Regions from separate parts of the Pollutimonas rozaliensis genome, predicted to be linked through region 1. Evidence: predicted binding sites of a transcription regulator. Region 1 holds the regulator's gene; the other holds the start of a gene.
The links. Region 1 encodes NrdR, which represses ribonucleotide reductase genes. Its sites were predicted from a motif close to CACNANATNTNGTG; they were not measured.

Region 1 (14,595 bases):
GTCGACCTGCGTTTCCAGACCCCCGAGACCGCCGGGCTGGAACAATGCGACGTGGTCTTCTTTGCCACGCCCCATGGCGTAGCCATGAGCCAAGCCCAGAATCTGCTCCAGCACGGCGTGCGCATCATCGACCTGGCGGCCGACTTCCGCTTGCAGGATACCCAGGTATTCCAGCAGTGGTACAAAATGCCGCATGCCTGCCCCGACATCCTCAAGCAGTCGGTCTATGGCCTGGTCGAACTCAATCGCCAGAAAATCGCCGGTGCGCAAGTCGTGGGCAATCCGGGCTGCTATCCGACCACCATGCTGTTGGGGTTGGCTCCCTTGCTCGAGGGCGGACGAAAACTGGTGGATACCACGCACATCATTGCCGATTGCAAATCGGGTGTTTCGGGTGCGGGCCGCAAGGCCGAGGTCAGCACGCTGTTTTCCGAAGCCAGCGACAACTTCAAGGCATACGGCGTGGCCGGCCACCGGCACCATCCCGAGGTCGCCGAACAGCTGCAGATACTGGCGGGTCAGCCCGTCGGACTGACTTTCGTGCCCCATCTGGTCCCCATGATACGCGGGATGTTCTCCACAATTTATGCACGCATTCTGCCCGAGGCGTTGGATACCGATTTCCAGGCGCTGTACGAGCAGCGCTACGGCACCGAGGAATTCGTCGATGTCATGCCGGCCGGCAGCCTGCCTGAAACCCGCTCCGTGCGCGCTTCCAATCACCTGCGCATTGCCCTGCACCGGCCGGGCGGCGGCGACCAACTGGTGATCCTGGTCGCCCAGGACAACCTGGTCAAGGGCGCTTCCGGTCAGGCCGTGCAGAACATGAATCTTATGTTCGGCCTGCCGGAATCGGCCGGGCTTACGCAGGTGGCGGTATTGCCGTAACATCTGCGCACGCTTGCGCCGGAACTGAATTCCCGGCAACGGGTCTGTTCTGCTATGAAAGAAAAAACAACGGGCACCGGCTCTGACGAGCAGGCCGGCATGTCCCCATCGGTATCCGTGGGGCATAAACGAAAGGGCCTGAGCCTGGAGGTGCCGGCGTTGCTGGCGGGCTTGGTGCTTGGCGCGGCTGGCGCCCTGTACTGGGCCGGGGGCGTCAACCACCAGCAAAACGAAAGCCAGGCGCAGCAAATCCAGGCGGAACTGACTGACCATCGTATCGAACTCGCCCAGGCGCGGGCGCAACTGGACGCGTTGACGGGGCGTTTGGTCATGGAGGAAAGCACCCGGAAAGGGCTGGAAACCACCTTGCAGGCGACCCAGGCGGAATTGGGGCAAGCCCGCGATCAGTTGGCATTTTTCGATCAGTTGCTGCCTCCCGGCCCCAAGGGGGCCATCAGCATCAGGGCACTTGATATCGAGCGATTGGGCCCCACCTTGCAATACAAGGTGCTGCTCATGCGCAATGCCCAGGACGACACGCCGTTCAAAGGCCAGATGCAGTTTGTGGCCGCGGGGGTTCAGCAGGGGAAACCGGTTAAAATTACCTTGCATCCCGCCCTGGCCCCCGGCAGCGCCGATTCCGCCTCCCCCGAGGTAACCGGCCTTGACCTGAGTTTTGACCAGTTCTTGCGCAGCGGCGGCTTGTTGAGCGTCCCCGAAGGTTTCACGCCCCAGGCTGTCACGCTCAATATTCTTGAAGGCGGCACCTTGCGGGTTTCCCGCCGGATCAATCTGCCGGCGGCCGAGTAGTCCGCTAGTGTTATAGTAGTTTCTTGATTTGCGCAGTCTTACAGGGCTGCCAGGAGTGCCTAATGAATACCCATACCGAATCCATCGATCTGCAGGCTCCGCCCTCGCCGCTGATCTTCACAGATGCCGCCGCGTCCAAAGTCAAGGACTTGTTGGCCGAGGAAGGCAATCCCGAACTGAAGCTGCGCGTGTTCGTGCAGGGCGGCGGCTGCTCGGGCTTCCAGTATGGTTTCACCTTCGATGAAACCACCAACGACGACGACACCACCATCGACAAGGAAGGTGTGCAACTGCTGGTCGACCCCATGAGCTTCCAATACCTTGTCGGCGCCGAAATCGACTACAAGGACGATCTCGAGGGCGCGCAGTTCGTCATCCGCAATCCCAACGCCAATTCCACCTGCGGTTGCGGTTCGTCGTTCTCGCCTTGAACGATGGCGGCGAGGTTGCCGCCCATCTGTTTTGCCAGATGCCCCGCCTTGGCGCATGCCGCTTCAGGCGGGGTATTTGCATCCCAGTACCCGGGCGCCGCGCGCACCGGTGACCGAAGGCAGGCCCGCCGGGCGGCTGTGTTCATGCGCCCAGGCCAGCCAGGCGAATGCCAGCGCCTCGACCATTTGCACCGGAACGCCCAGCTCCGAGGTGGGGCGAACCGGGCAGGGCAGGGCATGGCGCAGGTCACGCAGCAATCCGCCGTTTAGCGCACCGCCGCCGCAAACCAGAACTTCCCTGGTTTCTGGCGCGTGCCGGACGATAGCTTGCGCCACCGTTGCGGCGGTCAGCTGTTGCAAGGTCGCTTGTATATCGTTATCGGCCGGCCCGGCGGAGCCCGCTCTGAATTCCGTAATCCGCTGGCTCAGCCAGGCCCAGTTGAACATATCCCGCCCGGTCGATTTTGGGGGCGCCCTTTCGAACCAGGGCTCGCTGCGGATCAGCATATCCAGCAATCCGGCATTGGCCTGGCCGGTCCCCGCCCAGGCGCCATCAATGTCGTAGGCCTGGCCGGTTTTGGCGTAAGCCCACAAATCCATCAGGACATTGGCCGGACCTGTGTCGAAGCCGCGAATCCCGCCGTCGGCATCCAGCAAGGTCACATTCGCAATGCCGCCCAGGTTCAGGACGGCTCGCGGCGCGGCTTCCCCGAACAGGGCGTGGTGGAATGCCGGCACCAGCGGCGCTCCCTGGCCGCCCGCCGCGATGTCCCGGCTGCGAAAATCGGCAATGACCGCTATGCCGCTACGCTCGGCCAGCACAGCTGGCGCATTGATCTGTATGGTGTAGCCCGCGGCGGGATCATGCCGGACCGTCTGGCCGTGCGCGCCGATGGCGCCAACCTTTGCGGGGTCCACATCGGCCTGTGCAAGCAGCGACTGCACGGCCTGCGCGTACAGTTCCGCCAGGGCATTGCCGGCCAGCGCTGCCCGGGCCAGTTCATTTTCGCCAACCAGGTTCAGGGCAAGGAATTCTTCGCGAAGGGCCGCCGGCATGGGCAGCGATATCGAAGCCAGGCTGCGGGGCCGGCCGGTGGCCGAAAAATCGGCCAGCACGCCGTCCACCCCATCGGTGCTGGTGCCGGACATGAGGCCGATGAAAAGGGAGCTAGCCATATGGGGCGCGGCGTGTGGCAAACGCGCTAGCGTTTTGCCACTTGCGTGCCCTCGCCCTGGAGCGTCGTCAGGAAATGAATGTGTTCCTGGTATTGCGCCACAGTGTGCTCAAAGGCTTTGCGCTGCGATTTGTCCAATACGCGGGCTACAGGCAGGTCCACCGACAAGGGGTCGATGGGCTTTTTGTTGACACGGAATTCGTAATGCAGGTGCGGTCCGGTTGCCCAGCCGGTGGAGCCGACATACCCGATAAGCTGGCCCTGGCTGACCGAGTCGCCTTTCTTCAGGCCCGCGGCAAATCGGCTTTGATGCGCGTACAGCGTGCTGTAGCTGCCATGGTGCTTCAGGATGATGGTGTTTCCGTAGCCGTTCTGCTTGCCCTTGAACTCGACGATGCCATCGGCCGTCGCGTGGATGGGCGTGCCGGTGGGCGCCGCATAATCGACGCCTTTATGTCCGCGCCAGCCGCCGTGCACAGGATGCTTGCGCATGCCGAATGTGGAACTGATGCGCGAGAACTTCAGCGCTGTGCGCAGGAAGGCCCCCTTCAGGCTGCGGCCGTCGAAATCGTAATAGCTTCCCGAGGAGCCCGTATCCGGCGCAAACCATACCGCCTCGTAGGCCTTGGCGTTATTGATGAATTCCAGCGCCAGGACGCGGCCGACACCGATTTCCCGGCCATCGTGCGAATAGGATTCATAAACGATGCGGAACCGGTCGCCGCGGCGCAAATCGCGTATGAAATCGATCTTGCTTCCCAGGATGTCGGCAATCTGCATGGTGACGGCGTCGGGGATGTCGGCGGCATCGGTGGCGGCGAACAGCGAGCTGCTGATCTCGCTTTCGGCGATTCGTATCTGTTGCCTGGCCGCCTGGCTTTGCTCGGCGGCCGCAAAGCCGCCCTTGCCGTCGGGCGTGATCTCGAGCCAGCGCGATACATACTTGCCATTCTCGTTGGCGCCGGGAGTATGGTTGTAGCGCAGCCAGACAAGGTTGCCGTCCTTATCCAGCGCGGCCTGGACACTGCGGCCAGGGTACAGCTTGTAGATGGAACGGGCGTCTTTGTTCTGGACCAGGAAGGGCTGCAGACCGCGTTCTTGTACACGAAGGCGCTGCAATATTGCCGCCAGGGTGTCGCCCCGGCGGATTTGCGTTTCACTGATGAACGGGGCGGAAAAATCCCCCAACGGCTGGGGGAAGGGATTGGGAAGAGCCAGATTTTGGCTGGCTTGATATACGGGAGGCGTTTCGGGCGGCTTCACGACGGCCAGCGCCGCGGCGCCCGCGAACAGACCCAGCGCCACGAGCACAAGGCCGTTGCGCAAAAAGTGATGTGTCCGATGTACCCGAAGCGTGTCGCGATAAGAGGGAGTGCCAGTTTTCCCTGTCTTGAACATAAAAACAAAAACCTAGTAATGCGCTGCTTTATTGGAAGATGTAACCGGCCGCCTGGAATACTTGCTGGTGTGGGGCCAGTGAACGCGTACCCCTTTTTACGGGGACAAGCGCTCTGATAAGATGACGTCATGCATCGTTTTCGTATCTATCCAGTGCAGTACCGGAACCGCGCCCGCACGTTATGCTAGCGTATTAGGCGCGATTTTTCGAGCATTTTTTTGTATTTTCCCTGATAAAGCCATTTCATATGCCGTCCACCGAAGCCCCTATCACCCCCCAAGTCGACGAAGATCTGCGTATAGCCAAGCGAGGCTGCGACGAACTTCTGGTGGAGTCCGAGTTCGCCAGGAAGCTTGCGCGCAGCCATGCCACCGGCAAGCCGTTGCGGATCAAACTGGGGCTGGACCCCACCGCGCCCGACATCCATCTGGGACACACGGTGGTCCTTAATAAAATGCGCCAGCTGCAGGATCTCGGCCATACCGTCATATTCCTGATCGGGGATTTCACCTCCATGATCGGCGATCCCAGCGGACGCAACGCCACGCGCCCGCCCCTGACGGCCGAGCAAATACATGAAAACGCCAAGACTTATTATGCGCAGGCCAGCCTGGTCCTGGATCCGGCCAAGACTGAAATCCGCTATAACTCCGAGTGGTGCGATCCACTGGGCGCGCGCGGCCTGATCAAGCTCGCGTCGCGCTATACCGTGGCCCGCATGATGGAGCGCGAGGATTTTACGCGGCGCTTCAAGGGCGGTATTCCCATTTCCGTGCACGAGTTCCTGTATCCGCTGATGCAGGGCTACGATTCCGTGGCCCTGAAAGCCGATCTCGAATTGGGCGGCACCGATCAGAAGTTCAATTTGCTGGTGGGCCGCGAGCTGCAAAAGGAATATGGGCAGGAGCCGCAGTGCATCCTGACCATGCCATTGCTGGAAGGCACCGATGGGGTGGACAAGATGTCCAAGTCCAAGGGCAACTACATTGGCATTACCGAATCGCCCGACTCCATGTTCGGAAAGCTGATGTCGATCTCCGACACTTTGATGTGGAAGTACTTCGAGCTGCTGTCCTTCCGTTCAATGGACGATATCGCCCAGTTACAAAAACAAGTAAAAGAAGGCATGAATCCGCGCGATACTAAAGTGTCGCTGGCCCAGGAAATCGTGGCCCGCTTTCATTCACGGAGCGCGGCCGATGACGCGCTGGCCAATTTCGAAGCGCGTTTCCGCGATGGCGCGATTCCCGACGAAATGCCCGAAGTGCAGGTCGGCGCCGCCCCGCTGGGGATACTGAAGATATTGCGGGAAGCCGGCTTGGTGGTATCGGGAGCCGAAGCGCAACGCAATGTGGAGCAGGGCGGCGTGCGTATCGACGGCTCGCGCGTCGAAGATAAATCCCTGCAGCTTTCCGCGGGCACCTATGTCGTACAGGTGGGCAAGCGCAAGTTCGCCCGTGTCACGTTAACCGGCTGACAGCCTTTTTTTGCCGCCGGGCCGCCCCAAGGCAAAAAGCGCCCCCTTGGGGGGCAGCAAGCCGAAGGCGCAGCGTGGGGGCTTTTTTTTGGAGCATGTCATGAAGCTAACCAGTGAGTCTTTTACGGATCAGGGCGCAATCCCCGAGCGCAACGCCTTCGGCAAGATCGATGGGCAGAATCATGTGGCGCTGGCTGGCAATGCGAATCCGCATCTTGCCTGGTCCGACGCGCCCCAGGCCACCCAGTCGTTCGTCGTCATCTGCCACGACCCCGATGTCCCCAGCAAGCCCGACGATGTCAACCAAGAGGATCGCGAGATACCCAGTTCCCTGCCCAGGGTGGACTTCTACCATTGGGCACTCATCGACATTCCGGCCAGCGTAAACGAGATCGCCGAAGCGGCCTATTCGGACGGCATTACACCCCGAGGCAAGGCGGGGCCTCTGGCGCTGGATGGCACACGCCAGGGCGTCAACGATTTCACCACCTGGTTCGCGGCGGACCGCGACATGAATGGCGATTACTTCGGCTACGACGGGCCGTGCCCCCCGTGGAACGACTCCATTGCGCACCGCTATGTATTCACCGTTTATGCGCTGGACATCGCCGAGCTTCCATTCGAGGGCCGTTTTACCGGTGGCGACGTCATCAAGGCCATACAGGGCCATGTGTTGGCGCAGGCTTCGATTCTGGGCACCTACACCCTGAATCCCCGCCTGGCCGGTAAATCATAGGCCATGTCTTTCTTGCTGGTTGAGCGGACTTCAAGTCAGTTTGAGCAAGGAGCCCGGCAAGGCTGTCGGCGGGCCCGAAAACCGTGCTTCGCAGGTGCATTGCAAGCAGTTTGCGCAAAAATGGCGGCCATTCGGGCTAAAATAAGCGCTTTGCTCTTCGCCACCCGCCATCACCACACCAGGATAAACAATGTTTGACCGTTCCCGCACCCTCGATCAAGTCGACGCCGACGTTTGGGCCGCCGTCCAGAAGGAAAATGTTCGCCAGGAACAGCATATCGAGCTGATCGCCTCCGAAAACTACACCAGCCCAGCGGTCATGCAGGCTCAAGGCACGCAGCTTACCAACAAGTATGCCGAGGGGTATCCGGGCAAGCGTTATTACGGCGGCTGCGAGTACGTGGACATTGTCGAGCAGTTGGCCATCGACCGGTTGAAGGAAATCTTCGGCGCCGAGGCCGCCAATGTCCAGCCCAATTCCGGTTCGCAGGCCAATCAGGGCGTCTATATGGCGGTGCTCAAGCCCGGCGACAAGGTGCTGGGCATGAGCCTGGCCGAAGGCGGCCACCTTACGCACGGCTCGCCGGTCAATGCATCGGGCAAGCTGTACGACTTCGTATCCTATGGGCTGGATGCCAACGAAGAGCTCGATTACGAACAACTGGAAAAGCTGGCCAAAGAACACAAACCCAAGCTTGTCGTGGGCGGCGCATCCGCGTATTCGCTGCGCATCGATTTCGAGCGCATGGCCCGCATCGCACACGACAACGGCGCGCTTTTCATGGTCGATATCGCTCATTACGCGGGCCTGGTGGCCGGCGGCGCTTATCCCAACCCCGTGCCTCATGCCGACTTCGTCACCTCGACCACGCACAAATCGTTGCGCGGCCCCCGCGGCGGCGTCATCATGATGAAGTCCCAGTTCGAAAAAGCCATCAATTCGGCGATTTTCCCGGGCATTCAGGGCGGCCCTTTGATGCATGTCATTGCGGGCAAGGCCGTGGCCTTCAAAGAAGCCCTGTCGCCCGATTTCAAGGATTACGCCGCGCAAGTCGTCAAGAATGCCGACGTGCTGGCCCGCACTCTGGTTCAGCGCGGCCTGCGCATCGTGTCCGGCCGCACCGAAAGCCACGTCATGCTGGTCGATCTGCGCGCCAAGGGCATTACGGGCAAGGAAGCCGAAGCCGTCCTGGGTGAAGCCCACATCACGGTCAACAAGAACGCAATTCCCAACGATCCCGAAAAACCTTTCGTCACCAGCGGCATACGCCTGGGCACGCCGGCCATGACGACGCGCGGCTTCAAGGAAGCCGAAGCCGAACTTACCGGACATCTGATCGCCGATGTCCTGGACAACCCGCGCAATGAGTCGGCCATCGCCGATGTGCGGGCGCGCGTCAACGAACTGACGGCGCGTTTGCCGGTGTACCGTTAAAGCGGGGATGGCCCCCGGTTCTCCTGGGGCTGGCCAGCCATGAAATGTCCGTTCTGCGGTAGCTTCGATACGCAAGTTATTGACTCTCGTGTTTCAGAAGAGGGCGATACGATACGCCGGCGCCGCCGCTGCACGGCCTGCGAGCGCCGCTTCACGACCTACGAGCGGGTCGAGTTGCTCATGCCCGCCCTGGTCAAGCGCAACGGCACACGGGCCGAGTTCGATGTCAACAAGCTGCGTGCCAGCCTGAACCTTGCCTTGCGCAAGCGGCCGGTCAGCACCGAAGACGTCGACGCCGCCGTGGCGCGTATCGAAGAGAGCCTGCTGGTCAGCGGCTTGCGCGAGGTCAAGTCGGACTATGTCGGCGAACTGGTCATGAACGAACTCAAAAAACTCGACCAAGTCGCCTATGTGCGCTTCGCATCGGTTTATAAAAGCTTCGAAGACATCCGCGAGTTCGTCAAGGCCATAGACGAAATCCAGGTGCCCCCAAAAACGTGAACACGGGCCTGGTTGTCGACGACGAGCGCTGGATGCGCGAGGCCTTGCGGCTGGCTGAAAGCGTCATGTACATCACGGCGCCCAACCCACGGGTGGCCTGCCTTGTCGTGCGTGGCGAACACTTGCTGGCATCCGGCGCCACGCAGCGCGCGGGCGGCCCGCATGCCGAGGTCATGGCGCTGCGCCAGGCCGCCGAGCAGGACATCGATGTTTCGGGCGCCACGGTTTACGTCACCCTTGAGCCTTGCAGCCATTTCGGGCGCACGCCGCCCTGCGTGGATGCCTTGATTGCGGCTCGGCCGGCCCGTGTGGTCATCGCCATGAGCGATCCCAACCCCCTGGTTGGCGGGCGTGGCATCGCCAAGCTGCAGGCGGCCGGCATTGCCGTCACGGCGGGCGTATGCGCCCACGAGGCGTTGGCCGTCAATCCCGGCTTCGTGGCGCGCATGGCCCGTAAAACGCCATGGGTCTGGTTGAAATTGGCGGCTTCGCTCGATGGCCGCATCGCCTTGCCCGACGGGCAGTCGCAATGGATAACCGGTCCCGCCGCCCGTGCGGACGGCCATCATTGGCGCGCACGCAGTTGCGTCGTGCTGACGGGGGCTGGAACGGTGCTCGCGGATAATCCGCAATTGAATGTAAGGCATGTGGAGACCGCCCGCCCGCCTTTCAAGGCTATCGTCGATACGCGTTTCGAGGTCGACGAGAATGCTCGGATATTCGACGGCATCCCGACATGGGTATTCACCTGCGCGTCCAAGCCGGAAAAAGCCTCGCGGCTGGCGGCGAAGAATGCGCAGGTTGTGCAACTGCCCCCCGCGGGGCAGCGGGTCGACCTTCAAGCCATGATGCGTTGGCTGGGCGAGCACGACATCAACGAGGTGCACGTGGAAGCGGGTTCCCGGCTTAGCGGGGCGCTGCTGCAGGCCCAATGCGTGGATGAGCTCTTGCTATACATGGCTCCCGTGCTGCTGGGCGACGGCATAGGCATGGCCCGCATCGATGCGCTGCAAAGCCTTGCGCAGGCTCAGCGGTTCGAATTCTTGGATACAAAAAACGTCGCCCCGGATATCCGTATCCGGGCGCGGCACATAGATCATTGGAACGCTTTGCTGCATGTATTGCGGCTATAGGGGAATTAGAAAGATGTTTACGGGAATCGTCGCCGCTGTGGGCAGGATCATCGAAGTATCTCCATTCAATGAAGGCCAAGAAGATGCCGGCGTTCATCTGAAGATACAGGCGCAGGGTTTTTTGCGCGATTCCACCAAGCTGGGCGATTCCATCGCCGTGCAGGGAGCATGCATGACCGTGGTCGAATTGGCCGCGGATACGTTCAGCGTCGACGTATCGCGGGAAAGCCTGAACCGCACGGCCGGCCTGGATGCGCAGGGCGACGTCAACCTTGAACATGCCTTGCGGATGGGAGACTCGCTCGACGGCCACCTGGTATCGGGCCATGTCGACGGCCTGGGCGAAGTCAGTCATTTTGAACCCCTGGGCGAGTCCTGGGACTTGCGCATCCGGGTGCCCCAAAACATGGCGCGTTTCCTTGCCTACAAGGGTTCCATTACCGTCAATGGCGTAAGCCTTACCGTCAATGAGGTGGACGACGATATCAGCGGATGCGAGATCCACATCAACCTGATACCGCATACCCTGCAGGTCACCACGCTGAAGGACCTGTCGGTGGGCGCGCTGGTCAACCTGGAGATCGACATGATCGCGCGCTACGTGGAGCGCATGGTGGCTCAAACCAAAACCAATTGATTCTGTTAGAATAGCGGACTTCGCTTTGCTTGAATATCGAGGCGAACTAGGACAGGTGGCCGAGCGGTTGAAGGCGCACGCCTGGAAAGCGTGTATACGTGAATAGCGTATCGGGGGTTCGAATCCCCCTCTGTCCGCCAGGAATTATATCCAAGCCCTTGATTCGTCAAGGGCTTTCTTTTTTGACGCCGCTTCTTTCCTTGATCCGTTGGCGATTCAATCGCAAAGCCTGCGGCGTCGGCTGCCAGTCGCTCCAAAATTGATCGGGAATGTCGGGGAAGTCCTGGCGCCGCAAACCGCTGAACGAGGGCTTATAGCCGCGCCGCTTCATCTCCGATATCAATTCGCCGTGGCGCCGGGTCAGATATGCCAGCCGGGTATAGAAAAACAGCAGGTGGCCCTTGCCCAGCGTATAGCTGTCAGGCTGATTCAGATTCGCACGCTTGGCCGCTTTCTTCGCCAGGGCAAATACCCGGGGCAGTTCCCTGTATTCGGCGACCAGATGTGGGCCGCTCAGCTCGTCGACGGGGACGCAATTTATGCGGGTCATTAGCAGTCAGTGATGTGCGTAGGACGGGGACAGCATACTACTGACGGCTATATGCTTGCATAAGCCACGGCCCTCGTTGCGGCTCCGGACTGCGCATGATTCGGCTTTGCAACAAAGTCATGCCATAATCGGCGCAACGGTGCTGGAATTCAAGAGGGCGCCGGAACCCAGGGGGGATGGAACATGTATATCAAGCGTAGAAATTTCGTCAAGGGTTGCGCGGCGGCCTGTGTGCTGTTGCTGCCGGGAATCACCAGCGCCGCGAAAGGCGGCGACGCGAGCCACGCACTTGGCCCGGATGCCGATTCGATTATCCAGAAATCGATCAAGGCCAGCTTCGGCGGTGGCTTTTCGGTACAGACTCATACCCAATCAAACGGACTGACCCACGCCAACATCGAGCATTTTGGCACCCGGTACGCGGTCGCTTCCGCAGACTTGCTGGACTGGAAGGTCGTGCGTACCCTTTGAGCAAGCAGACTTTGCATTTTCTTCCGCCGGCGGATTGTTGATTCCATGAAGGGGGAACACCTGAACCACGATTCAGGTGTCCTTTCAGCGCCGAATTAATAAAGCAGTTTGTATAGGAAATGAACCGTGTCAGAAAACATCAAGAGCATTCGCATTCATCCCGGTATCGGCATTGCCCGCTTGGGGGACAGTGACGAGTTTTACATCGGCCCGGAGGCGCCGGGGGTGGTTGTTGATCCCGGCGGTAGCGGCGGACCGGGGCCTAACGGTGGAAGCTACCGCGACAGCGGGGCGCGATTGAAGCGCCAGGCGCAACGGTATCGGGTGTATGCCTACGATGCCAACGACAAGGTCGTCGCGGAGCTGACGTCGGATTCGGGCCTGGTCCAGTCCGTGCATTGGCGGGTTCATGTCAGGAACATGAAAGCGGCGAATTATGCGTTTCAGGGTGCCTACCTGTTTGATCCTGATAAGTTGCGCAACCCATCCATTCAGCCTGGCAAAAAACCGATCGAGCGCGATAAGCTGATCATCGATCCCGGTGTGCATACGATCGCGTCGGGGCAGACCGGACCGGTTGTCATGAAAGGCGATGTTTTCACCGGCATCGAAAAAGGCACCTTGCCGGGCGAATTGCGTTTCGAGGGGTTCACGCCCAAAGATCCTTCGAAAGAAGTCGAGGTTACTTATAAAGCCGCCAAGGACATCGAACTGGGCCAGCTCCGCCTCGATTCTCAGGATCGCCTGCTGTTCGTTCCCGCGCCCGGGAAAGGCGAATGCGTCACGACACCGAAGGTGGAGCTGTCCAATCCAAGCGAGACGGCAAATCCGCCGAATGGTCCCGATAACGGCCAGAATCCGCTCACCAACCAGTTCGCCTATTTCAATATTCCGGGCTGGTGGGACGATACCTGTGGCGGTGAAATCGATGTCACGGTCACGCTCAAGGACGGCACGGTCTTGAGCACACGCGACAACGTGAAATCGGCAACGGACGAGGGCACCAGGAATCCCCGGGCGGGAGCATGGATCGTTACCGCACCGCCGAAGTTCGCACCTCATATGTACCACGTGGTGTCCATTCTGGATCGCGTCTACGAGGCCTTTCCCGAGTCCTACCCCTACACGGGGAAAAAGACGAATTTCTACCGCGATGTGTATCCGGTATTCGCCAATGCGGTGAACTACGGTTGGGTCAGCGCCGAGGCGTCGGGCGTCCAGCCCGAAACAAAGAACCGTGCCCATGGCCCGGGGCAGCCGGGCAACTTGCTCCTTCCCCAGTACATGTCGTTGTTGGCCGATCCAAGCGAACAAAGCAAGCCGATAAGGCAAAGAATCTATGCTCTGATGCGGCATGCTCCCGGCAAGAACGGGCGGCTGGTCGATTCGCTGCTGCCCGCTCCGCCGCAGCGGCCAACCAGTTGGAAGAACGAAGAATTCCAACGCACCGAAGACAGCTCCAAAATGCCCAAGCTGTGGGGCACTGCCGGCAAGCCTTTGCAGAATCAGCAATTAGGCAACAATTTCCCAGACCAATTCTTGAGCCTGACCGATTGGCAGTTGAAGCATCTGAAGAACTGGGCGGACGGCAATTTCGAGGTGGGCGCTCTACAGAAGCCCGTGGACCTGGAGCAATTGCCCTTGGCCGAACAGCCGCATGCGCTCGATAGCTCGGCGCTGGAACCGACCATCGGCGGCGGCTTTCACCCGGGTATTGAATTTCCCTACCTGATTCTCTATCGGGAATATTTCGCCGAGGCGTTTCGCGTGGGCAAAGACAACGAGCCCGGCGCCATCTCCGCCTACATGTCCAGCCCCTGGCAGGGCGACTTCTGGTCGTGCAATATGGCATGGTGGCCGACCCAACGGCCGGATATCGTTTTCGAGTACGACCCAAAGACCCAGACCAGAACCTATAAAGAATGGTTCCGCGGATACGATGCCGACGGCGAGCCGCTATCGTCCACCGACGGTTACCACCAGATGGAGTATGCGTGGTCGAAGCTGGGGATGGTGCTTCCGGTCAAGACCGCGGACGGCGGGTTTTTGAAAGACCAGGGTGCTACCGTGTTCGTCGAACAAGAGCGTGCCCCGGCACTGAACCGGCCGCCCGCCAAAGGAAAATAACTCGTGCCGTCGACCCGGCATGATGGGCTCGATGCAACATGGGACGTTGTCATCGTCGGTGCCGGACCGGCGGGAGCCGCAACCGCGATCACGCTGGCCAGCTTCGGCCAGCGTGTGCTTCTGGTGGAAGAGCGTAACTCCACGAGCTTCAAGCTGGGTGAATCGCTGGCGCCGGCCTCCGTCGGCCTGGTCAAACACTTCCTGGGCGACCCTGATGTTCCGGAACATCAGCTTCCAGGTCTTTTCAGAACGGCCGGCAACGTTTCGCTATGGGCAAGCGAGCAGGCCGACATAGCGGACTTTTTCTTCACATCGGCCGGGTTCGGCCTGTGCGTTGAACGGTTGGCTTTCGACGAAGCCTTGCGGTCGCGCGCGGTTGCGGCCGGTGCCACTTTGATCAAGGGCGTCCGCTTCCAATCCTGCGGCCGTATCGCCGACCATTCTTTCAATTGGGAATTGACGCTAGCTTCCGAAACGCAGGCTTGGCGGCATCGCGCCCGTTATCTGGTCGACTGTTCCGGCCGGCGGGCGGCCGTGGCCAAAGTGCTCGATGTCCCGACCATCCACAACGATGATCGCTTGTTCGCCTATGCGCAATGGTTTTCCTGCGCGGGCGAGGACGATGACCGCTACACCCGGATCGAGGCCGCGCGGCAAGGCTGGTGGTACAGCAACCGCTTGCCGGGCACGGAAGGCAATGAAACCAGGCGGCTGGTGGTTTTCCATTCCGACAAGGACCTGGCCGAAGCAAGATTGGCGGCGTCCCGGCAAGGCTTCGATCAACTGCTGGATGGCTCGACGCATATCGCGCCGATGCTTAAAGCC
Region 2 (14,595 bases), on a different contig from region 1:
CGATTGGGCGGGAGCCTTGGCCTGTTATGCGCGTAGCGGCTATGCCGGCGCGCGTTGCCGGCACATACGCGTACTGGAGCGCGACGGCCAATCAGATGCGGCGCTCTCCCTGGCGACGGCGGCGCTGCATGCGCCCGAAAACGAGGCCGAACAGCAGGCGCTGCTGCGCATGCTGCCGCGCCTGCATCGGCAATGCGGCGCGAAGGTCCCCGCGGCCCGCGACAAAAACCATATCCGCCGCATCGACCTGGTGCTGCCCCAACCCTGGCCCGCGATGCGCGTTGAAGAGGAGGTCCGCCTTCATCTGGCCATGGACGAAGCTCCGGTCTACTATGTGGAAAATACGCTGATCAATTCCCTGTTCGGACTGCTCTGCTGGGATGCCATTTTTGCCGTCGTGCCGGGCGCCTTTTTCCATCCCTTCCAGCAAGGTCCCGCCGATCTGATGCTGGCCGGATTCCGCGAACGCCGCCGCGAACGGTTCGACGCCTGTTTCGAGCAACTCGATAACGGACAGTACCGTCAAACCATCCATCTCAATTTCATGCGCAAGGCGGGCATCCAGTCCCCCTTCGTCGCATGGACCGTGCTCTCCGGCCCCGTGCTGGACCTGGCATTGGACTGCATGCCGGCCATGCACTTGAAAGCGGCTTTTCATCGCTTGCTGGCCGACATCCCCGCAAACCGTTCGGGCCTGCCCGACCTGATTCAATTTTGGCCGGGCGAACGGCGCTACCGCATGATAGAGGTCAAGGGCCCCGGCGACCGCTTGCAGGACAATCAGATACGCTGGCTGGATTACTGCCGTGTCCAAGGCATGCCGGTCGATGTCTGCTACGTGCGCCGCCAGGAAACCGCATGACGTATGCCATTGCCGTGCGAGAGCTCTGCGAGTTCACCGCCAAAAGCGGCGACCTGGACTTGCGTTTTACGCCATCGCCCACCGGACTGGAAGGCATTGAAGGCCATGCCGCCGTCAGGGCGCGGCGCGCGGCGTCGTATCAAGCCGAGATCACCCTGAGCGGCGAGTACCGCAACTTGCTGGTGCGCGGCCGCGCCGACGGCTACGATCCCGTCCAGAATCAGCTTGAGGAAATCAAGACGTATCGCGGCCCGCTGGATGCCATACCCGCCAACCATCGCGCTCTGCACTGGGCGCAGGCAAAGATCTACGCCCACCTGCAATGCCGGGCTCTGGCCCTATCGACGATACGTGTCGCGCTGGTGTATTACGATATTGCGCAGCGCACGGAAACGCTCTTCGTCGAAACCTGCGACGCCGCCATGCTGGAGCGGCATTTTCAGAAGCTCTGCGACTGCTTCGCGGACTGGGCGGAGCGGGAATTGCTGCACCGGAGCACGCGCGACCAGGCCCTTGAGGCATTGCCGTTTCCCTATGCCGATTTCCGGCCGGGACAGCGGCAACTGGCCGTCACGATATACAAAGCCGCAATGCAGGAGCGCAGTCTGCTGGCCCAGGCGCCCACCGGCATCGGCAAGACGGTGGGCGCGCTCTTTCCACTACTCAAGGCCTGCCGCCGCAAAGAGCTGGACAAGGTGTTTTTCCTGACGGCCAAAACATCGGGGCGGCAGCTTGCGCTGGACGCGCTTGACATGATGATTGGATCGCGCAAGGCGTCGACGGCGCCCTTCCTTCGCGTGCTGGAATTGACCGCAAAGGAAAAGGCCTGCGAGCACCCCGATAAAGCCTGCCATGGCGCATCGTGCCCGCTTGCCGAAGGCTTCTACGACAAGCTTCCCGCCGCACGCCTGGATGCGCTGGGGGCGGCCCGGATGGACAAGGCCGAACTCAGGAAAATAGCCTTGCGCCACCAGATCTGCCCCTACTGGCTTAGCATGGACCTGGCGCAATGGAGCGACGTCATCGTGGGCGATTACAACTATTACTTCGATGCGTCGGCCCTGCTGCATGGCCTGACGGCTGCGCGCGATTGGCGTGTTGGCGTGCTGGCCGATGAAGCCCACAACCTGGTCGAAAGAGCCCGCGCGATGTATAGCGCCGAATTGTCGGAAGCCGATCTGCGCAGCGCTCAACAGGTGTCGCCCCCCGCCCTGAAGAGAGCCCTGGGCGGCCTGCTCAGGCAGTGGCGCGACACTTACCGCGACCAGGAAGCCCGCTATCAGGCCTACACGGATCCGCCCGCCAAGTTCATTGCGGCGCTCTTGCGCGCCAGCGGCGCCATGACGGAGCATTTCGCCGAACACCCGGCCGAGGCTGAAGGCGCATTGCAGCGCCTGCACTTCGACATCCTGTATTTCCTGCGCCTGGCGGAAACGTTTGGTGGCCATTCTATATTCGACATCTCGCTGGCGGACGGCGCAATGCCCATGGGTATCAACGTTGGCAGCACAAGCCGGCAAGGCGCCGTATTCTGCATACGCAACCTTATTCCAGCGCCTTTTCTTGAACAGCGCTATGCCGCCAGCCGCTGCACCGTCCTGTTCTCGGCGACGCTAAATCCCTGGACTTTTTATCGGGACATCTTGGGGCTGCCCGCGGACACGGCGTGGGTGGACGTGGAATCGCCCTTCCGACCCGACCAGCTTCAGGTCCGCATCGCGCGGCGCATATCTACCCGCTACGCGCATCGTGCGCAGTCTCTCGCTCCCATTGCCCGCCTCATGGCAACACAGTATCGACGGCGGCCCGGCAATTACCTTAGCTACTTCAGCAGCTTCGACTATATGCGGCTGGTGGCCGATGAATTTGCGCGGCTGTGTCCGGATATCCCCGTGTGGCGGCAGACGCGCGGCATGGACGAACACGACAGGGAAGGCTTTCTGGAGCGCTACACCGACGACGGCAAAGGCATCGGCTTCGCCGTTCTCGGAGGCGCATTCTCCGAAGGCATCGACCTTCCCGGAAACAGACTGATAGGCGCCTTCATCTCGACGCTGGGATTGCCGCAGGTCAACCCCGTGAACGAACAACTCAAGCAGCGCATGGACAGCGTCTTCGGCCGGCAGTGCGGCTACGACTATGCCTACCTGTACCCCGGCATCCAGAAAGTGATCCAGGCCGCCGGGCGGGTGATACGGAGCCGCGAGGACCAAGGCATTGTGCACCTGATAGACGATCGCTACGGGCAACCCCGCATCCGCGCGCTGCTTCCGCACTGGTGGCAGGTAGAATACGACAACGGAAACGGAGACCACAGCGGCGCACATCAATGAAACCAACAATGATTCCGTGGGCGCTTTCAGGCGGAGCGGCCGTGGCGGTGGGTTTTGCGCGATTCGGTTATGCGCTGATCCTGCCGGCCATGCAAACCGACCTGAATCTGAACTACGCTCAGGCGGGCTGGCTGAATACCGCCAATGCATTGGGGTATCTGCTGGGGGCGCTGCTGACCATCTATTTCGTTGCGCGCATCGGAAACCGCAGGCTGTTCATCGCCGGCCTGGCGCTCACCACGCTGGCCCTGCTGGGCAACGGCTTGACGCATGATTTCCAATTGCTGACCCTGTATCGTTTCCTGGCCGGCTTGGGCGCCGCGGGCGCCTTCATATGCGGAGGCGTGCTGTCGGGGGTGCTGGGCACCCGGGCCATCGTCATCTTCTTCAGCGGCGGCGGCGTAGGCATGCTGGCCACCGGAGCCCTGCTGCCCTGGCTGTTCGATTATGCCGGCCCGGCCGCATGGCCCTGGGCATGGGTAGGGTCGGGCGGAATATGCATTCCGCTGTCGCTTGCGGCTGTCGCCGCCATGCGCGCCATTCCCGAACCTTCCGCCAGCGGCGCCACGGCGACCTGGCCATGGCGCCCCTGCGTGCCCGAATTCACCGCCTACTTCCTGTTCGGCCTGGGCTATATCGCCTACATGACCTTCATTGTGGCCTGGCTGCGCCAAAGCCACGTACAAGCCTTGTCGATCGCCGCCGCGACCTCGATCATGTGGAGCCTGCTGGGCATCATGACGCTGCTGGCGCCACTGATGTGGGCGCGCATCTTCAACGGCCGGCGCGACGGCCTGCCCATGGCCGCCTCCATGATCGTATTGGCCGTGGGCGCGGCTCTGCCGCTGCTGGTACCCAGCATCGCGGGCGCATGGCTGTCGGCCGCGCTGGTGGGGTCCAGTGTCTTCATGGTGCCTTCGGCGGCCACCGGCTTCGTCAAGACCAATCTGCCCAAAGCCGCCTGGGGCAGCTCGCTGGCGGTGGCGACCAGCCTGTTCGCCATCGGACAGGCCGTCGGCCCGGTGGCGGCCGGATGGATCAGCGACCTGTCGGGCTCGCTATCGACGGGCCTGGCTGTTTCAGCCGCCATGCTGATACTGGGCGCGTTGATCGCGCTTACGCAAAAACCCTTGCAAAGCCAATGAACTCAACCTTATTGGCAATGTGGTTCTGACACGGATTGCAGCGGCCGCTACCTATAATCAAAACACGACCTCCACTCTTTACAAGGACCTGATCGTGTCAATTGATTCCCCCATTCCCGTGTTTTCCGAAGGCGTCCATCCTTTCGACGCGCGCGGCGTCGCCAAGCGTTTCCGCCACGCCGCCATCTTCGGCGCGCTGTCCGCTCTTCATCCCGGCGAAACCATGCGTTTCTGCAATGACCACGATCCGCTGCCCTTGTTGCAGCAGCTTCAAGACCACTTCGGCGACCAGATCAAGATCGATTATGTTTCGCGCCAGCCAGGCGAAATCGTGATCGATTTCCAGATACTCGGCTAAGCCTGCCGATGCCGGATCATGGCGGTCACAGCTTTGTCCATTGTGTGTTTTTCCAGGGCGCCATGCCGGCTTGCGCCGGCATGGCGCCTTCTATTTAACCTGCATCAAGCTATTCCGAAATAAACGGCTCCCAAGCTTGACTGGCACTATATATAGTAAATATCCTTCGTTTCACCACAATATGTAGTGATACGGAGCAAGCATGACACATATCGACGTCGAATCCTCGATCGATGAATATCTGGAGCGGGTCGACTGGCGCGTCAACGCCAATGCCAATCAAGGCTACTCGCTGGGGGGCCTGATTCTGAACGTGTCCGGCAAGGTCATCGCCAATTACTGGCTGGACCATGTCTACCCCCCCGCCATAGGCCGGGCCCACCGCGATGCCGACCTGCACATACACGATCTGGACATGCTGTCGGGCTACTGCGCCGGATGGTCGCTGCGTACCCTGCTGAATGAAGGCCTTAACGGCATACCGGGAAAAGTGGAATCCGGCGCGCCCAAGCACATGTCCAGCGCAGTCGGGCAGATCGTCAACTTCCTGGGCACACTGCAGAACGAATGGGCCGGCGCCCAGGCATTCAGCTCCTTCGATACCTATATGGCTCCATTCGTCCGCAATGACGCCTTAAGCTATGGACAGGTCAAGCAGTACATCCAGGAACTCATCTACAACCTGAACGTGCCCTCGCGCTGGGGAACGCAGACCCCTTTTACCAACCTGACTTTCGATTGGGTCTGCCCCGAAGACCTGCGCGATCAGACGCCGTTGATCGGCGGCCGGGAAATGCCGTTCACCTATGGCGAACTGCAGGCTGAGATGGACATGATCAATCGCGCCTACATCGAAATCATGATGGCGGGCGACGCCAAGGGCCGGGTGTTCACCTTTCCCATCCCCACTTACAACATCACCGGCGATTTCGACTGGCACAGCCCCAACGCGGAATTGCTGTTCGAAATGACGGCCAAGTATGGGCTGCCCTATTTTCAGAATTTCATCAATTCCGAACTCAAGCCCAACATGATCCGTTCCATGTGCTGCCGCCTGCAACTGGATCTGCGCGAGCTGCTCAAGCGCGGCAACGGCTTGTTCGGATCCGCCGAGCAAACCGGCTCGCTGGGCGTGGTCACCATCAACTGCGCACGGCTGGGCTATCTGCACGCCGGCGACGAAGCGGCGCTGCTGCGCCGCCTGGATGAATTGCTGGAACTGGGCAAGAACAGCCTGGAGATCAAGCGGGAAGTCATCCAGCGTTTGATGGACGACGGCCTGTTTCCCTATACCCGGCGCTACCTGGGAACGCTGCGCAATCATTTTTCCACGCTGGGCGTGAACGGCATCAACGAAATGATCCGCAACTTCACTCACGACGGCCATGACATCACGGCCCCATGGGGCCATGCCTTCGCCTTGCGGTTTCTGGACCATGTGCGCGCCCGCATGCTGGAGTTCCAGGAAGCAACCGGTCACATGTACAACCTGGAAGCGACCCCGGCCGAAGGCACCACCTATCGCTTCGCCAAGGAAGACCGCAAACGCTGTCCCGGCATACTTCAGGCCGGCACGGCCGACATGCCCTACTACACCAACTCGTCGCAACTGCCGGTGGGCTACACCGATGATCCGTTCGAGGCGCTGGAGCGCCAGGACGACCTGCAACGCAAATACACGGGCGGGACGGTGCTGCATCTGTATATGACTGAACCGCTGTCCAGCGCCGCTGCCTGCCGCGCCCTGGTCCAGCGCGCGCTGGGCCGCTTCAAGCTGCCCTACATCACCGTGACGCCGACGTTTTCCATTTGTCCCGTTCACGGCTATCTGGGCGGCAGCCATAAATTCTGCCCCAAATGCGATGAGGAAATCCTGGCGCGCAAACTGCGCCAGGCAGCTTGATCCGTTTTTTTCACACCACTCAAGGAGAAACCACCATGACATTCCGCACACAAGACCCACGCGCCTCCCAAGCCACACCCACCCTGTCTGACGGCGAACGTCAGCCATGCGAGATCTGGACACGCGTCATGGGCTACCACCGACCCATGTCCTCGTTCAACATCGGCAAGAAAGGCGAATTTCACGAGCGCAAATATTTCAGCGAGCGCGAGGCCCGGCTTGCGGCCTGACGCAGCAGCGCGGACGGAGCCCCGGCGCCGCAGCCTGAAGGTGGGCGGCGTAACGCCGTTCACCGCAACCGACTACCCGGGCCAGCTTGCGGCGGCGGTATTCGTGCAGGGCTGCCCCTGGCGCTGCGGCTACTGCCACAATCCCCATTTGCAGGAACGCACGCCGCACAGCCCCGTACCGTGGGAAGACGTGCTTGCACTGCTGGAGCGGCGTGTGGGCCTGATCGACGCGGTGGTGTTCAGCGGCGGCGAGCCCACCATGGATCCCAGCCTGCCCGAGGCCATCCGGGAAGCGCGCGCGCTGGGTTTCAAAATAGGCCTGCATACCGGCGGCACCCATCCCCAGCGGCTTACCGAAGTCCTGCCCATGCTGGACTGGGTGGGGCTGGACATCAAGGCCGGCTTCGCCGACTATGCCCGCATCACAAAAGTGGCGGGCAGCGGCGCGCCGGCCCTGGCCAGCCTGCAAGCGGTATTGGCCAGCGGGATCGACTATGAATGCCGCAGCACGGCGCATGCCGCGCTGCTGCCGGAACACGAGATAAAGAAGATGGCGCGGGCTCTTGCGGACATGAAGGTGCGCAGCTACGCCTTGCAGGCGTTTCGCAGCCAGGGCTGCGAGGATCAAGCCTTGAACGCGGCCACGCAGCCGGACTATCCCGGTGCCGCATTGATCGAAGACGTGGCCGCCTTGTTTCCTGTGTTTACGCTGCGTCGGCATTAAGGCTGCGGCAAGGCAGCTATCGAATCGTGCAAAGCCCGGCGCCGCGCATATTCCTGCCAGGCCGATACCCCCATGCTCAAGCCAGAGCCTGTTTATTGGCGTATAAGCCGCGCTTCTCTATCGTAGAGGCCATGATCTTTGACGAAAGAAGCGCGCCGGACTGAAATTGCCCGGGGCGAACGCAGACAAATCCATGGAGTCCAGGGAGTTCTTCACCAGCAGCCCCAGCTCGGTATCGCCTTCCATGCTGAGGCGGCGACTGAAAAACAGCGTGTCGGGATCTTCCCTGCGCTGCATCAGCAGATAAAAATCGTGCACGTTCGCGGCTATGGTCAAGTCAGGTTGCGTCGCCGGAGCTATGGCCTTGAAGCTGGTGCCGCTCCACATGAAATCGAAAGCTACGCCGGCATCGCGAGGCTGTATGCGCAAGGCCTTGCCCTGCAGCATGCGCAGCGTATCGGCCGGCAGATGCGACGCAAGCATCAGGTTCAGACCCGCGGTGAATACCAGCGAACCAGGATAGGCGGGTAAATGCGACAGCAATTTTCCCAATGGCGCGGGAAAAAGAGGATTTCCGGTAGTCATGAAGTTTCCTGCGGCCGGGCATCAAGCCACGTAGGCCACGACAGTGAAGTAATGGCAGGCGCTGCCGCCCAGCACGAATAAATGCCACACGCCATGGCCGTAGCGCCATTTCTCGTCGGTGGCGTAGAACACGATGCCCACGGTATAAATCAGGCCGCCCGCCGCCAGCCACAGAAAGCCATCCCGGCCCAGGGCGTCGACCAAGGGAACGGCGGCAACGACGGCCAGCCAGCCCATCAGCACATAGATAAGCAGGGACAGGATGCGTCGCCCCTTGGCCAGCCATATCTCCTGGACGATCCCGAACAGCGCCAGGCCCCACACCGCGCCGAACAGGGACCAGCCCCAGGCGCCGCGCAGGCTGACCAGGGTGAAGGGGGTATAGCTGCCCGCGATCAGCAGGTAGATGGCGCAGTGATCGAATTTGCACCAGATTTTCTTGGCGCGCCCGCGCAGGCTGTGGTACAGGGTCGACGCCAGATACAGGCAGAGCAGCATCGTCCCGTAGATGCTGAAGCTGACGATTTTCCAGGGATCGCCCAGGCGCGCCGCCATGACGATCAGCAGCACGCCGCCCACCGCTGCCAGGCTGGCGCCCGCCAGATGGCTGATGCTGTTGAATCGCTCGCCGTAATACATAGAATATCCGCCCTTTATGCCACCAGTTGTTCGAGCCCCGGCTTGCCGTGCCAGTAGCCGTTACAGGGCCCTGCGGGCATCAGGGGCAGCGCCCGCTCGAAGGCCTCGCGTCCTGCAAGCGAACCATCCGCCACCTGCCGGAACAGGCCGGCTATCTGGGCGGTATGCTCGGACTGCGGGCTGATGCGCAGAATATCGACCCGCAGGTCTTGCATGTCTCGCAGTTCGTTCAGCAAGTTGTAGACCAGCGCCGACTGCGTCTGTATGCCGTTCAAGACAAGGAAGGGTTCGTTTTCCCGCGTCCTCAGCAACAGGCCATCGGGATCGTCCATGCATACGTACTGGCAATTGTCCTTGGGGATATTCCGGTGCCTGGCCGTAAAGCAGCGCGCCGAAAACGCCAGCGGCATGCGCCCATAGGCAAACACCTCGGTTTCCATGCCATCGGGCCGGTCCCGTTGCAACTGCTCCAGACCCTCGCGACCCATTTCCAGCGGCATGACCCATCGCCGCGCACCCAGCCCGGCAAGAATCTCCAGGGTCGGACGACTGTAGACATTCAGGAAGGGACCGGCGACGAAGGGCTTGCCATCCAGGCAATGCACTGCGCCCATGTCATTGGCCTCGACCTGGAAACGCCCATTGCCGGCAATCTTGCGCATGGTGGCCAGGTCCTGCCCGGATTCGAGCAAAACTTGCGTGGACAGCACGACTTCCTTGCCGGCGTCGGCCAGCATCTGGGCGATTTCCAGCCAATCGGGCAAGCGCAGCTCGTGCCGGCGCGAGCATACCGTTTCGCCCAGATAGAGGATATCAACGGGTGCGTCTCTCATGGATTCATAGAACTGCATCATCGTTACGCGCGACCAGTAATATTGAACGGGACCCAATGCGATTTTCATAGTATTGAAACCTCGGTGTTGCTATTAGCCACGACTTCTTTCCCCGCCTTCTGCCGATTCATTTCCATGGACGGTGATAAGCGCCCAGGGTATGCTGCTGGCCCTCGGCGACCTTGTTCAACTCCGCCATCCACGCCGGCTTGACCGAATAACGCTGCTGGCTGGCCAGGCACTGGTCGATGGCATCGCGCCAGACGCGCGTCACTTGCGCAACATAGGCGGGGCTGCGCTGCCGCCCTTCTATCTTGAAGGCGCGAACTCCCATTTGCATCAACTTGGGCAGAAGTTCCAGCGTATTCAGGCTGGTGGGTTCTTCGATCGCGTAATAATTTTCGTCCGCGACGTCGAATCGGCCCTTGCACAGGGTGGGATAGCCGGCGTTCTCGCCATCGGCATAGCGGTCGATCAGCACGCCGTTAAGCCGCGATTCCAGTCCATCGGGGGTCTGCTGCCAGCGCACGGATTTGGCCGGCGAGCAAACGCCGTGCGTATTGGGCGATTCGCCGGTCACATAAGAGGACAAGGCGCAACGGCCCTCCACCATGACGCACAGGCTGCCGAAGCCGAACACCTCGATCTCGACCGGCGTATTTTCCGTCACCTGCTGGACCTGGGCCAGCGACAGCACGCGCGGCAGGACGGCGCGCACCACGCCGAAATGCTGGCGATAGAAATTGATGGCTTCGTGGTTGGTGGCGGATCCCTGCACCGACAGATGCAGGCGCAGTTGCGGGTGTCGGCGGCTGGCGTATGCCATCAGGCCGGGATCGGCCACGATCATCGCATCAATGCCCGAATCCGCCGCGCGGTCCACCGCCTGGCGCCATTGCTGCCAGGCGCGCGGCTGCGCATAGGTGTTCAAGGCCAGGAATACCTTGCGCCCCCTTGCATGCGCATAGCGTATGCCTTCGGCAATGGCCGCCTCGTCGAAATTCAGGCCGGCGAAATTGCGCGCATTGGTCGCATCGCGAAATCCCAGGTAGACGCAGTCGGCGCCGTTATCGACGGCCGCTTTCAAAGCCGGCAGGCTGCCTGCCGGACAAACCAGTTCGACGGCGGGCGCCGCCTTCGAAATGACGGATGTGGCTGTTGTCATGAAGAGTCCTGCGGGATGGTTCAGGCGGGAAGCAGCGCGTCGGCGACGCGCACAGAAGGCGCCGCGACCGCGTTCAAGGCCGGACGGATGCCGGTAAGCAGATATTCGATCAGCTCGCGCACAGGACGGATGGCATTGCCGAAGGGCAGCTTCTCGGAACCCCGGAAAAAAAGACCCCGCTTGATATCGCCCGCCAGCGCGAACGCCAGCTGGGTATCGATGCAGAACTGCCCATGCTTGCTGATGCCATCGCGCAAGCCGCAAGAAGCCAGGCAATCGAAGCCCACCGTGCAAGGACGCTTCTTGGCGATGCGCTGCAGCTTCTCTTCTTTTTCCAGATAGTTGGCCAGCCATGGCGTGCGCACCGCGCGCGCCGGCAGGCCGGCCACGCTCATGAAGGTGACGATATCCTCGGGTTTGGCTTCGACCAGCACCTTCTTGAAGTTGGGATGCGCATCGCCTTCTTCGGTAACGGCAAAGGGCGAGCCGCATTGCACCGCGCTGGCCCCCATGCCCATCAGCCTGACGACCTGTTCATGGCTATGAATGCCGCCACCGGTAATCAAGGGGATACTTTCCTTTTCCAGATCCAGTTCCTTGAACAATTCCAGGGTGCCTTCCAGCACGTTCGCAAAGGCGAAATTGGGATTGTCCAGGCTATCGGCGGTCGGTGCGCCTAGGTGGCCCGCCGCGTACTTCGGGTTCTCGATCACGATGGCATCCGGCAGGCGGTTCTTGCGCATCCATTTTTTCAGGATCAGCCCTATCCCGCGCACGTCCGACAAGATGGGAATGATCGCCACCTTGGAAAAACCGCTGGTCAATTCGGGCAGGTCCAGCGGCAGGCCGGCGCCCACCACGACGGCATCGGCTTCGCTTTCGCAGGCCTGGCGCACATACGAGGCATACTCGGATACGGCCCGCATGATATTGACCGCCACCAAACCCTTGCCGGCGGCCATCTTATGGGCGGCCTTGATTTCACGATCGAGCGCAAGCAGGTTGGCCGAGTCGATCAGTTCCTTATTGCGCGAACGGCCGGTCTGCACCATGAGGTCGGGATGGTGACGGCGCAGATCCACGCTGGAAATCGTGCCCATCGCCCCCAGCGAAGCGACCGTTCCGGCCAGCCTGTGGGCCGACACGCCAACCCCCATGCCCCCCTGCACAATAGGCAACAGCGCCTTGCCTTTCAACTTGAGTCGTTCCAATGCGGTCTGCAACACGGTAATTGTCCTTGCTTGATAAATATTGGCGTATGAACGCAGTTGCCACTATGTAGGCAAATGCCGCCAGCTTCCTTAATAAATATCAAGGTTCCCGCGTTTACCTGGATGTGAAAATACAGCATTCGCAATGGGGTTATGCCGCCCGGCAAACCTGTATATGTGTAGGGTTGAGCTTATGGAAAACACAAAAGAAGACAGCGTTCTGGACGTAGGCGGGCTTGCGCCGCCGGAACCTCTGGAACGGGTACTGGACGCGCTGGAGGATCTTGCGCCGGGCGCGCGCCTGCGCGTGCTCATCGACCGCGAACCGCATCCCCTATATGGCATTTTGCGCAACAACGGCTACGACTACTCGTTCAACGCCGGCCGCCGTCCATACGAACTTCTTATCCGGCAAAAAAGCTGATGCAGCGCGCCCTGTCGTTTCAACAATCCCCGGCCCCCGGCGTTCCCTTGCGCTTCCTGTTCACCGCGCCGCTCTTCGTCCTGCTGGCCGCCTTGCTGCTGCTCTGGTCAGGTCCCGCCGCGCTGGCATCGCGCTGGACGGGACAGGCCTTGGCATTGACGCATCTGTTTACGCTGGGCGTCCTGGCCAACGCCATGACGGGCGCCCTGATGCAGATCCTGCCGGTCGCAACGGGAATAAGCGTATTGGCTCCCCGGGCGACCTCGACGGTCGTGCATGCCTTGTTGAGCCTGGGCACGCTGGCCCTGGCCGCCGCCTTTCTTTGGCTCCAGCCATGGCTGTTCGCCTTGGCGCTGATTTCGCTGTGCGCCGCCCTGGGCTGCTTCCTGGCCGCCTGCGGCGGGGGATTGTGGACATACCGTAAACAGGCCACCAAGGGCTCGACGGAAATTCTGGCCACCACGCGGCTGGCGCTTGCCGCGTTGCTGGCCGCTACCGCCATGGGTGCAATGCTGGCTGGAAGCTTCGCCTGGCCGCAGCCCTTTTCCCGAATGTTCACCAACGCGCATGGAGCCTGGGGCCTGCTCGGTTGGGTGGGGCTGCTAGTTATCGGCATCGCTTATCAGGTCATCCCCATCTTCCAGGTAACCGAAATCTACCCCAAGCGCCTGACACGCTGGCTGGCGCCGGCGATTTTCGCCTTGCTTATCGCCTACATGGTCAATACCATTGCCCCGGCAAGCCTGCGTCTTGAAATCGACCTGGCCATAGGCGCGGCAATGCTGGCCGCCTACACCGTTTTCGCCCTGGTCACTTTCCGGCTGCTTTGGACACGCAAAAGACCCAAGGCCGATGCCACCACCCATTTCTGGCGAACCGCCATGCTTTGCCTGGCCGCTTGCGGGCCGGTCTGGCTGGCCCATGCCGCGGGCGTCGCGGATCTTTCCATCACCTTGGGCATGCTTTTCATCGTGGGCTTCGGCTGGTCCGCCGTCAATGGCATGCTGTACAAGATCGTTCCCTTCCTGCTGTGGTATCACGTGCAGAAAGACCTGGCCGTCGCGCTGCGCGCCGTACCCAAGGTCAAAGATATTATTCCCGATGCCGTGGCCGCAAAACAATACTGGGCCCATCTGGCCGCCGTTCTGCTGCTGCTGTCGGCCAGCCTGCGGCCGGCAAGCTTCTCGCAGGCGGCGGGCCTGATGCTGGCCGTCTCGGCGGCATGGCTGTTCGTCAATATGATCAACGCCCTGCGCCTCTATCAAAAGGCCAGGAAACAGATTGCGCTGGCCCTGGCGCAGTTGCCTCAGCCTTGATACGCACCCAGCCTGGCGATATCCAGGATGCAGACTTCGCGGCCCTTCACGCCGATCAGCTCGTGCGCGCACAAGTCATGCAGAATGCGCGAGAAATGTTCCGGCGTCAGGTTCAGGCGCGAGGCAATCACCGTTTTGCTGGTTTCCAGGCGGAAGCGGTAGCCATTCTTGCATTGTTCATCTTTCAGCAGATAACCGATGACGCGTTGTGTACCTGAACGCAAGGAATAGGCCTCGACGTCATTCATCAGGCTGTGCAGACGCTGGCTAAGGCCGGCCAGCATCTTGCGCGCAAAGCCCGGATGGCGGTCCAGCTCCTGAAAGATGACGGCCTTGCCGACATGCAGCAACAGGCTGTCGGCCAGCGCCTGGGCGGACACGATATATGCCTTCTCCATGAACATCAGCGCTTCGCCGAAGCTGTCGCCCGGTCCGATCAGCCGGACGACTTTCTCGCTTCCGCCCGGCGATACGAACATCAGCTTGATCTGCCCGTAGACCACGGTATGCAACCCTACGCAAGGTTCGCCTCGGTGAAAAACCATCTCGCCCCGCGCGACCTGCACTTCGGTCGTGCCCGAAGCCAGGTTGTCGAGCCCGTGTGCGTTCAATTCGTTGAACAGGGGTAGCCTGGCCAGGAAATCCTGGGTACGCGCCTTGCCGCTTGTCGTCATATTGCTAGAATCCCGTATCGATATCATTGCGCCACGCCAAGTTGGCGCAAGGCTCTCATCCTAAAAACCATGTGATCAAAGTCCTGTTCAACATCGCCGGAACCCTGGCGCTTATCCTGGCCGTATTGGGACTGTTCCTGCCCTTGCTGCCCACCACGCCCTTCCTGCTCCTGGCGTCCGCCTGCTATATACG

Region 2: a site for NrdR is predicted at 4,843-4,856, ahead of V0R37_RS06150 (ribonucleoside triphosphate reductase). Genes of this name have one in related genera too.

The regions. Positions count from the first base shown of each region.
Region 1 is NZ_JAZHOB010000004.1:161,438-176,032, reverse strand. Features, by position in the region: gene argC (N-acetyl-gamma-glutamyl-phosphate reductase) at 1-888, shown strand, start outside; gene V0R37_RS09035 (DUF6776 family protein) at 943-1,698, shown strand; gene erpA (iron-sulfur cluster insertion protein ErpA) at 1,761-2,129, shown strand; gene V0R37_RS09025 (anhydro-N-acetylmuramic acid kinase) at 2,193-3,305, opposite strand; gene V0R37_RS09020 (M23 family metallopeptidase) at 3,332-4,702, opposite strand; gene tyrS (tyrosine--tRNA ligase) at 4,951-6,180, shown strand; gene V0R37_RS09010 (YbhB/YbcL family Raf kinase inhibitor-like protein) at 6,281-6,916, shown strand; gene glyA (serine hydroxymethyltransferase) at 7,107-8,351, shown strand; gene nrdR (transcriptional regulator NrdR) at 8,391-8,852, shown strand; gene ribD (bifunctional diaminohydroxyphosphoribosylaminopyrimidine deaminase/5-amino-6-(5-phosphoribosylamino)uracil reductase RibD) at 8,849-9,985, shown strand; gene V0R37_RS08990 (riboflavin synthase) at 9,999-10,622, shown strand; tRNA gene V0R37_RS08985 (tRNA-Ser) at 10,672-10,762, shown strand; gene V0R37_RS08980 (pyrimidine dimer DNA glycosylase/endonuclease V) at 10,789-11,172, opposite strand; gene V0R37_RS08975 (twin-arginine translocation signal domain-containing protein) at 11,356-11,643, shown strand; gene V0R37_RS08970 (LodA/GoxA family CTQ-dependent oxidase) at 11,770-13,770, shown strand; gene V0R37_RS08965 (NAD(P)/FAD-dependent oxidoreductase) at 13,774-14,595, shown strand, end outside.
Region 2 is NZ_JAZHOB010000003.1:21,054-35,648, reverse strand. Features, by position in the region: gene V0R37_RS06170 (VRR-NUC domain-containing protein) at 1-862, shown strand, start outside; gene V0R37_RS06165 (helicase C-terminal domain-containing protein) at 859-3,195, shown strand; gene V0R37_RS06160 (YbfB/YjiJ family MFS transporter) at 3,192-4,340, shown strand; gene V0R37_RS06155 (DUF2249 domain-containing protein) at 4,435-4,698, shown strand; gene V0R37_RS06150 (ribonucleoside triphosphate reductase) at 4,901-6,601, shown strand; gene nrdD (anaerobic ribonucleoside-triphosphate reductase) at 6,637-6,831, shown strand; gene V0R37_RS06140 (anaerobic ribonucleoside-triphosphate reductase activating protein) at 6,821-7,555, shown strand; gene ubiT (ubiquinone anaerobic biosynthesis accessory factor UbiT) at 7,673-8,140, opposite strand; gene trhA (PAQR family membrane homeostasis protein TrhA) at 8,162-8,779, opposite strand; gene ubiV (ubiquinone anaerobic biosynthesis protein UbiV) at 8,794-9,681, opposite strand; gene ubiU (ubiquinone anaerobic biosynthesis protein UbiU) at 9,740-10,777, opposite strand; gene V0R37_RS06115 (NAD(P)H-dependent flavin oxidoreductase) at 10,798-12,003, opposite strand; gene V0R37_RS06110 (DUF2249 domain-containing protein) at 12,182-12,412, shown strand; gene V0R37_RS06105 (hypothetical protein) at 12,412-13,728, shown strand; gene V0R37_RS06100 (Crp/Fnr family transcriptional regulator) at 13,719-14,402, opposite strand; gene V0R37_RS06095 (YbaN family protein) at 14,474-14,595, shown strand, end outside.